One region of the Arthrobacter sp. UYP6 genome, then DNA from elsewhere that is predicted to be linked to it. Evidence: riboswitches for the same ligand, from Rfam matches in the RefSeq annotation. Region 1 holds a riboswitch; each other region holds the start of a gene.
The links. Region 1 has a riboswitch for S-adenosylmethionine ahead of ABIB35_RS08620 (methylenetetrahydrofolate reductase). Riboswitches for the same ligand answer to the same signal wherever they lie in the genome.
Positions count from the first base shown of each region.

Region 2: it holds a riboswitch for S-adenosylmethionine, as region 1 does, so the genes downstream of both, ABIB35_RS01680 (hypothetical protein) here and ABIB35_RS08620 (methylenetetrahydrofolate reductase) in region 1, are expected to answer to the same signal.
Region 3: it holds a riboswitch for S-adenosylmethionine, as region 1 does, so the genes downstream of both, ABIB35_RS03405 (flavin reductase family protein) here and ABIB35_RS08620 (methylenetetrahydrofolate reductase) in region 1, are expected to answer to the same signal.
Region 4: it holds a riboswitch for S-adenosylmethionine, as region 1 does, so the genes downstream of both, ABIB35_RS15605 (bifunctional o-acetylhomoserine/o-acetylserine sulfhydrylase) here and ABIB35_RS08620 (methylenetetrahydrofolate reductase) in region 1, are expected to answer to the same signal.

Region 1 covers NZ_JBEPPM010000008.1:85,706-87,900, forward strand. Annotated here, with positions in the region: gene ABIB35_RS08620 (methylenetetrahydrofolate reductase) at 1-898, opposite strand, end outside; SAM riboswitch class I at 1,003-1,110, opposite strand; gene ABIB35_RS08625 (L-ribulose-5-phosphate 4-epimerase) at 1,482-2,195, opposite strand, start outside.
Region 2 covers NZ_JBEPPM010000001.1:340,343-342,537, forward strand. Annotated here, with positions in the region: gene ABIB35_RS01675 (LLM class flavin-dependent oxidoreductase) at 1-819, shown strand, start outside; SAM riboswitch class IV at 874-1,013, shown strand; gene ABIB35_RS01680 (hypothetical protein) at 1,029-1,415, shown strand; gene ABIB35_RS01685 (tyrosine-protein phosphatase) at 1,369-2,112, opposite strand.
Region 3 covers NZ_JBEPPM010000003.1:76,464-78,658, reverse strand. Annotated here, with positions in the region: gene ABIB35_RS03415 (nitronate monooxygenase) at 1-81, opposite strand, end outside; gene ABIB35_RS03410 (PhzF family phenazine biosynthesis protein) at 89-925, opposite strand; SAM riboswitch class IV at 1,031-1,151, shown strand; gene ABIB35_RS03405 (flavin reductase family protein) at 1,208-1,714, shown strand; gene ABIB35_RS03400 (SRPBCC family protein) at 1,727-2,195, shown strand, end outside.
Region 4 covers NZ_JBEPPM010000020.1:34,761-36,955, reverse strand. Annotated here, with positions in the region: gene ABIB35_RS15610 (VOC family protein) at 185-835, opposite strand; SAM riboswitch class IV at 1,106-1,222, shown strand; gene ABIB35_RS15605 (bifunctional o-acetylhomoserine/o-acetylserine sulfhydrylase) at 1,293-2,195, shown strand, end outside.

The DNA.
Region 1 (2,195 bases):
GCGGCAGCGCACGCGATGCCGGAAGGTTGAGGGCTTCCACGATTTCCACGCAGGCGCGCGCTTCGTTGAACGTGTACAGGTGCAGGCCCGGCGCTCCGGCGTCGAACGCGGCCCGGGCCAGCGCCACGGCGGCGTCGACTCCGATCCGGCGGCGTTCGGCGTCGGAGCCTGCGATTTCCAGCCGGTGCAGCAGGGCGGGGTCCGGATGGACACCGGTCATCAGGGCTAACCGCTGCAGCCGGTTCTGGCTGGACATGGGGATGATCCCGGGAATGATCGGGATGGTGACTCCCGCTGCCCGCGCGGCGGTCACCAGCTGCACGTAATCGGCGGGGTTGAAATACACCTGGCTGATCGCGAAGTTGGCGCCGGAGCGCTCCTTGGAGACGAGCACCTCAATGTCATGCTGGAAGGACGGCGATTCCGGATGCCGGTTGGGATAGGCAGCCACTCCCACGGCCATCCGGCCGCCGGCCAGAGCTGCTGAATGCTGGTCCTCGATCTCCCTGATCAGTTCCACCAGGTACCGGGCGAACGGCAGCTCGCCCCGAAACGCGCCGGGGTCTGCGGGCAGATCACCGCGCATGGCCAGCACGCCGCGGACGCCCAGGCCCACCAGCAGGTTCACCAGCCGGTACAGGCTCTCCCGGGTTTCACCCACACAGGTCAGATGTCCCAGCGGCCGCAGCCGGGTGGCGTGCACCAGATGCTCAAGCAGGCGGACGGACGCCTGGCGCCGTTCCGGGGTGCCGCTGTACGTCACCGAAACGTAGTCCGGATGTGTGCCGGCCAGCTCGTCGATCACCTGCAGCACGGCCTTTTCGGTCCGGGCGTTTGTGGGCGGATACAGCTCGTAGGACAGCGCCGGCGGGACGGCGGTATGCGCTGCTGGGGTCATTGTGGCTCCTCGGTGGGTGCCGAGGGAGTGCCACCAGCGCTGCTGAACAATCCAGCTGGCCGCGCAGGGGGCAGGTTATTGCGCTGACGGGTGTCACAGGCAAGTCTCCATCGGTCCTGGCGGTAGCACCGTTCATTTCAGCCTCCTGTGGAGGGAAACGATGGTTGCTGCGGCGTCAACGAGCCAGATCTCTCAGCCGCTCTGGATGGGTGGTGGGACCAATCTAGACGCGGCGGCAGTTGGGTGCAATGCCCGTACCGGTTGCGTCAAAGTGTTGCTTCATATCACTCGTTGCCGCGTCATGAAGTGAAACACGAGTCATATAGCGTCATGGACGCCATGTGGCGGCGGCGCCGCCACCGAATGCCCAGGTGACCAAGTGGGTGTGCGCACTTTCCTTCGATAATGATGAAATCGCGTCATATCTTTGGCCGGGGTGACAACCATCGAGCTTCCCCACGAGCAGATGAGGGAGCTCGCCATTCGACTGCTTTGAACCAGGACCAAGAGGGGGAGTAGCTGGTCAACAGGCCCGCCATTATTCGGTCCTCAATTAGGCCGGTATGACGCCGGACGAATAGCTCTAGTGCTGCCCGTACACGTTTTGGTAGCGGTTATACAGGGAATCGATCTGCTCCTGCCCGATCTGCAGCGGTGCCCCGAGCTGCCGGGAGATATGCACCGTACGGGCCACTTCCTCGCATAGCACGGCAGCCTTGACCGCAGCACGCGCATCGCGGCCCACCGTGAACGGGCCGTGGTTCTGCATCAGCACGGCGGGGGAGCGGGAGTCGGACAGGGTCTGCACAATGCCCTGCCCAATCGAATCGTCGCCGATCAGCGCAAACGGACCAACCGGAATGTCGCCGCCGAATTCGTCCGCCATCATGGTCAGGACGCAGGGAATGGCTTCCCCGCGGGCAGCCCACGCGCTGGCATAGGTGGAATGGGTGTGCACCACGCCGCCGATGTGGTCCATGTGCCGGTACACATAGGCATGGGCGGCGGTGTCCGACGACGGCGCGAATGAGCCTTCCACCAGCGTCCCGAACAGGTCGGTCACCACCATGTTCTCCGCGGTCAGGTCCGCGTAGGCGACGCCGGAGGGCTTGATCACCATCAGGTCCGCGCCGGGCACTCGGGCGGAGACGTTGCCGGCCGTCCATGCCACCAGCTCGTTGGCGGTCAGCTCCCCGTGCAGGGCCGCCACCTCCGCCTTGAGCCGGTCGACGTCGTCCCGCAGGTGTGCGGGAATGCAGGCCGCGGACGCTGACCCGGGCGCGGCACCGGGAGTGGA
Region 2 (2,195 bases), on a different contig from region 1:
GCGCGGACCAGCCGGATTGAGCTGGGCACGGCCGTGATCGACATGCGGTATGAAAATCCGCTCTACATGGCTGAAGAGGCCGCCGCAGCGGATCTGATTAGCGGCGGCAGGCTGCAGCTTGGCCTCAGCCGCGGTTCACCCGAGCCGGCCCTGCGCGGGTACGAAGCGTTCGGCTATGTTCCGACCGAGGGCAGCACGGACGCTGACGAGGCACGCAAGCACACCCTGGTGTTCCGTGCAGCTGTTTCCGGTGCCGGGCTGGCCACTGCGGATCCCATGATGACCGGCAGTTCGGGAACACTCGCCATCGAGCCGCAGTCTCCAGGTCTCGGGAACCGGATCTGGTGGGGGTCCGGCACACGGGCCACGGCCAAGTGGACCGGTGAGCAGGGCATGAACCTGATGAGTTCCACCCTGCTGACGGAGGACACCGGGATACCCTTTGACCAGCTCCAGGCCGAGCAGATCGAGGTGTTCCGCAAGGCCTGGGCCGACGCCGGCCATGAAGGCACCGGCCGGGTCTCGGTTAGTCGCAGCATTATTCCGCTGGTGTCCGACGACGACCGGCGCTACTTCGGCCTGCGCGCCCAGGCGGAGGGACGCGACCAGGTGGGCCGGCTGGACGGCGGACTGGCCCGCTTCGGAAAGAGCTACATCGGGGAGCCGGACGTAATTGCCGCCCAGCTGGCCGCCGATGCCGCGGTTCAGACGGCGGACACCCTGCTGGTCACGGTGCCCAACCAGCTGGGAGTGGAATATAACGCCCGGTTGCTGGAGAACCTGGTGCGGCACGTAGCGCCCGCTGCCGGCTGGCGCTGACGCCCTCCGCGCGCGCTTCCCGCCTCTCAGCGCCATGCGCTATGGTTGTCTCAGCTTCACGAGAGGCGGCCATCGCACCTGGAGGAATCCGGGTACGTAAAAGCTCCGACTGGCCTCACACCAACCCCACTGTTCGGCGGGTGGTTCGGATGACGAAGCGGCCTGCCGCCGCCCGGCGCAGGCAAGGACAACCCGTAAAGGACCACACTGTGAGCATCTCCAGTGACACCAAATGCGCCAGCTTTTTCCCCGGCCACAACATTCATCTGATCCATGCCAAGCGCCTTGTTGGCTTCGATGACTGGGTGGATGCCCAGGCCTACGTCGATGTTGAACTCGGCGTCATTCAGCTGGTGGTGGACGGGCGGCAGCAGCTGATGTGGTTCCATGACATGCCGGCGCTGGCCCTGGCGTTGGAGGGTTCGGGCGGTGCGGCCCAGTGGTGCGCCCGGTATTCCTCGCTTCTGGTTCCGGGCGGTTTCGACAGCCCGGCCCGGCGCTCTTTTTTCTACTTGGCGGCGCCGGAAAAGCTCCGGCCGTGTAACCCGGTCAACGCAGCATCCGACGCCGAAGCCGCTCAATCGCAGCCGAGCTGACACCGGCCGAGCGAAGGTACTGTTCCGTGTCCAGCCCGTCCAGGGCGCGGAGCAGTTCCCGCCGCCCGTCGGCCACGCGGGCGTTTTCCTGCGCTGCCGTCAGCGGCTTTTCCCGGGGATGAGCCTGGGTGGCGTGGAAGGCGTTAATGCCGCGGACCGCCTGCTCGTAGTCATCGGCGATGGCCTCCGGCGGAGCCCCGGCCAGCTGCAGCAGGAGCATGGCGATCAGCCCGGTGCGGTCCCGGCCGGCCGAGCAGTGGATCACCACCGCGCCGTCGTCGTCGGCGTCTGCGATGGCCTGGAGGACGGCGGCGATCTTTTCCGGCCAGCGGCGCAGGTTCTCCCGGTACCACTTGGGTGAATCCATGTAGGGGCCGCAGAGCGCGGTAAAGTCCGGATCGTGCGCTTCCTGCGTGGGCCGGGTCAGGAAGGTGATGCCGTCCACGGCGTCGGGGCCCACCCGCGGATCGGTGTCCCGTCGACCCTGCTCCACATCATTGCGGAGGTCGACGACGGTGCGGATGCCCGCGGCGCGGGCCCGGGCCCAGCCGCGTTCGGTGAGCCATTCGGATCGGCCCATCCGGAAGATCCGGCCCGGCACCACGGCACTCGCGCCCGCACCCGTGCCGATGACCGGGATTCCACCCAGGTCACGCGCGTTGGCGGCGCCCTCCCAATCCACGTCACGTTCGCTCATGAGTCTCTCCCTCCCCTTCCTTTCGCCGAGATGGCAGTAGGTGCTGCTCTGAGCGCTGAGAACAGCACTGTCTGCCATCTCGG
Region 3 (2,195 bases), on a different contig from region 1:
CGCGGCGAGTTCGGGCGTGGACGGCCCGCCTGCCATGGGTGCGCCGACCACGGGCACGGAAAGCGACTGCAGGCTGAACATGGTGCGCCTAGAGCGTGACGGTGCCGTCGATGGAGGTGACGGTGGACCCGCCCACCCAGATCTTGCCGTCGCGGGTGAACACGCGGACCCGACCGGACCGCTGCACCGCGGTTCCCTGGGTGACCACATAGCGCTCCGGTGCCAGGGAGGCGCCGATCAGCCATTGGGCGAGGCCGGCATTGAGGCTGCCGGTCACCGGATCCTCGGTGATGCCCAGGCCGGGAACAAAGGCCCGGACCTCAAAGTCTGTTTCGGCATTCTGCGGCTGGGCGCCCATGACGCCCACGCGCAGGTTGCCCATGATGGTGGGATCCGGTTTCAGCGCCAGCACCGCAGCGGCGTCCGGCAGCAGGAGCCCGAGCCAGCCGGGTCCGTTGTCGATCCAGTTGGAGGCGAGGATCTGCGTGCGGTCCAGGTTCAGCGCCCGCAGCGCCTGGTCCAGGACCTCCTCCTCCAAGGGGCCCGAGCGCAGCAGCGGCGGCGCGGCAAAGGCGGCAATGCCCGCGTTGGCGTGCAGCGTGACGAGGCCGATCCCGCATTCCTGCACGACGACGTCGGGATAGCGGCGCTTGTTGCCGGCCTCCAGCCACGCGTGGCAGGTACCCAATGTCGGGTGCCCGGCGAACGGTATTTCTCCGCCGGGGGTGAAGATCCGCACCCGGTAGTCGGCGCCGTCACTGGTGGGAGGCAGCACGAACGTGGTTTCGGACAAATTTGTCCACCGCGCGAAGGACGCCATATCGGAATCCGAAAGTCCCTCGGCTTCCAGCACCACTGCGAGGGGATTCCCCAAATACGGCTCGCTGCCAAAAACGTCCACCTGTTTAAACCACCGCTGCTTCATGCCCAAACTCTATCCCTTAGCTATGGGGAGTTTTATGAAGCTGAGTTTTACGAAGTAAGGCAGGGGTTTGCAGGCCTGGACCCATGCCGCCTACCTTGGAAGAAGAATCAAGAGTTCCAGCCACGGGCCCTGGCCGGCTGGACGGCAACCCTCTCGCCGTAGCGGGGTGCTCCAGGTGACGATTCGGCCGCCCGGAGAAATTTCCCGGCCGCGGCAAGTACCGCGTTTGTGCCGACCCTGTTTTTGTCATCGGCCCGGCGCTTAAGGCAGAGGAAACTCAGCATGGCTCTTGTTACCGATCTTCAGCCCGCGGCCCTGCGCCGCGCCTATTCGCGTTTCCCCTCCGGTATTGCGGCGTTGTGCGCTGTGGTGGACGGGCAGCCGCAGGGAATTGTTGCCTCATCCTTTACCGTGGGCGTTTCCATGGACCCTCCCCTGGTGATGTTCGCCGTGCAAAACACCTCCCGCACCTGGCCGGTGCTGCGGCCGGCGGCCCGGATCGGAGTGTCGATCCTGGGCTCCGAACACGAAGGGATCTGCAAACAGATTGCGTCCAAGTCCGGGGACCGTTTTGCGGGCCTGAACCTGCACACCGACGAATCGGGTTCTCTTTTCCTGGACCGGGCAGCCCTGTGGCTCGAGTGCTCAGTGGAGAACGAGGTGCCCGCCGGGGACCACAGCGTTGTGCTGCTCCGCGTCCACGGTCATGCCTCGCATGACGATGCCCACGAGCCGCTGGTGTTCCACGGTTCGGCGTTCCGACACCTCAGCGTCGCGGAGTTTGCCTGACATACTCGGCTCATGACCGTCACCTTCGAATGCACCACGCGGACCGACATGCCCCGGGGGCAGTTGTTCGACCTTGCCAGGAGCATCGATGCTCATCAGGACTCCATGGCCGCTTCCCGTGAGAAAGCTGTCCGCGGAGTAACCTCGGGGCTTATTTGCCTGGGCGAAGAGGTTACGTGGCGTGCCTGGCACTTCGGCCTGCCGCTGCGGATGACCAGCCGGATCACGCAGATGCAGGCACCGGAACATTTCACCGATGAGCAGGTGCGGGGCCCCTTCCGGTTTTTCCGCCATGTCCATGAGTTTCATTCCGATGCCGCCGGGACCACAATGGTGGACCGCATTGAATTCACGGCCCCGCTCGGCGTCCTCGGCCGGGTCGCCGAGAAGCTCGTGCTGTCCCGCTATCTGCAGCGGCTCATCCAAACGCGCAACCGGCACCTCGTCGGTGCCTCTCTCTCCGGCGCGTATTCCGACGAAT
Region 4 (2,195 bases), on a different contig from region 1:
CTGTTTTGGGCAGGGGCATCCGGTTTGGGATTCTGCTGCCGGTGCGGACCGGCAGCGATTGCCCAAAGGGTGCGCGGATGCCCAAAGCGGTAGCGGATCCGGGTCCTGCGCTGCCCAAAGGGTGCGCGGATGCCCAAAGTGGTAGCGGATCCGCGTCCCGCGCGGCGGCAAACCGGCAGCAGGATTAGATCTCGACGAGGCCCTTGGCGGTGTCGAAGGAGACGGACATGATGCCGGGGGTGCCCTTGGGGGAAATCCAGGTGACGCCCACGTTTTCCAGCGGTTCCTCGGCGGGGGTGCCCAGCCACTGGGCCACGCGGTCCGCGGAGCCGGCGATGGTCAGGGAGTTCAGCTTCACCTTGCCGGGCATGCCCGGAAGAGCGGCGGAGGGGTGCAGGGCCTCCGTTCCGTCATCCCAGCGCAGCATGTACGGCACCTGCGGATCCGCGATCAGCCCGTTGATGCCGATCTGCTGCCAGGTCAGTTCCTGGCCGTCCGGGAACTTGCGGTTGCCCGGAACGGAGAGCCGTCCGAGGCGTTCTTCGAAAGGGGAGAGGTCATCCACAGCCACGCACCAGCCCATCCAGCCGCCGCCGCACTCCGAGCGCTGGCGCACAGCCTGGCCAAAGGGCGCTTTGTCCGAGGCCGGGTGGTTCAGGGCCTCCACCACCTCAACGTACTGGTGATTGGCCAGGGGCAGGATCATGTTCCGTGTTCCGAAACGCGGGTGCACACCGCCCTTGACGAAGTCCGCTCCCAGAGCGGCAGCAATCCTCTCAGTCGTGGCCAAAAGACCGTCGGATTCACAGGCATAAGATACATGGTCCAAGCGCATGCGGCCCATTTTGGCACGTTGTGACCCACCTCTCGACTAAGGCAACCCTTAGCTGGCCACAACTTCCGTTTGACCTGCTGATTTATCTGCCGGAAGCCTGTCGCCGGGGGTCCGGATCTGCCGTACACGCGGCAGGAGCAATCCGAATCAGGCCGTCCGGCTGTCGCGGAGAACAGCGCTGCCGATCCTCGGTGAAGCCCCCGACATCCCGGGAAATGATCCGTCACAGACCTTGCAGGCGCAGGGCTTATCCGTTTTCATAGGGGGATAGGTCATGAGTGCCAGCAGATAGCCCCGGCTTGCTGGCCGGCAACCCTCCAACCGCGGTGGGGTGCCCCGGGTGAAGACCTGGCTGTACGTCAAACGGACGTACGGCAAGCGCGGACCACACATGGCTGCCGGTTATCTTTTTCCGGCTACAAGTCTCGGTGCGGTCCCTAGTTACAGGGAGCAAACAATGTCAGGAAACTGGTCGTTCGAAACCCGGCAGATCCACGCTGGACAGGAGCCCGACGCCGTCACCGGCGCCCGCGCGCTGCCCATCTATCAGACTTCATCCTTCGTCTTTCCCAGCGCCGAGTCAGCGGCCAACCGTTTTGCACTGGCCGAGCTGGCTCCGATCTACACACGCATCGGCAACCCCACCCAGGAAGCGGTGGAAAACCGGATCGCCTCCCTCGAGGGCGGGATCGGCGCACTGCTGCTCGCCTCCGGCCAGGCCGCTGAAACCTTCGCCATCCTCAACGTGGCCGAGGCGGGAGACCACATTGTGGCCAGTCCAAGTCTCTACGGCGGCACCTACAACCTGTTCAAGCACACGCTGAAGAAGTTCGGCATCACCACCACCTTTGTCCAGGATCCGGACAATCTGGAGCAGTGGCGGGCGGCGGTGCAGCCCAACACCAAGGCCTTCTTCGGCGAAGTGGTCTCCAACCCGCGCCAGGACGTGCTGGACATCGAGGGCATCAGCACGGTGGCGCGCGAGGCCGGCATTCCCCTGATCGTGGACAACACGCTCTCCACCCCGTATCTGATCCGGCCGATCGAGTGGGGCGCGGACATTGTGGTGCACTCGGCCACCAAGTATCTGGGCGGGCACGGAACTGCCATTGCCGGCGTGATTGTGGATTCGGGCAACTTCGACTTTGGCGCAGATCCGGAGAAATTCCCCGGTTTCAATACCCCCGATGAGAGCTACAACGGCCTCGTTTATGCCCGTGACCTGGGCGCCGACGGCATTCTGGGCGCCAACCTGGCCTACATCCTCAAAGCCCGCGTGCAGCTGCTGCGCGACCTCGGGTCGTCCGTGTCGCCGTTCAATGCGTTCCTGATTGCCCAGGGTCTGGAAACCCTGAGCCTG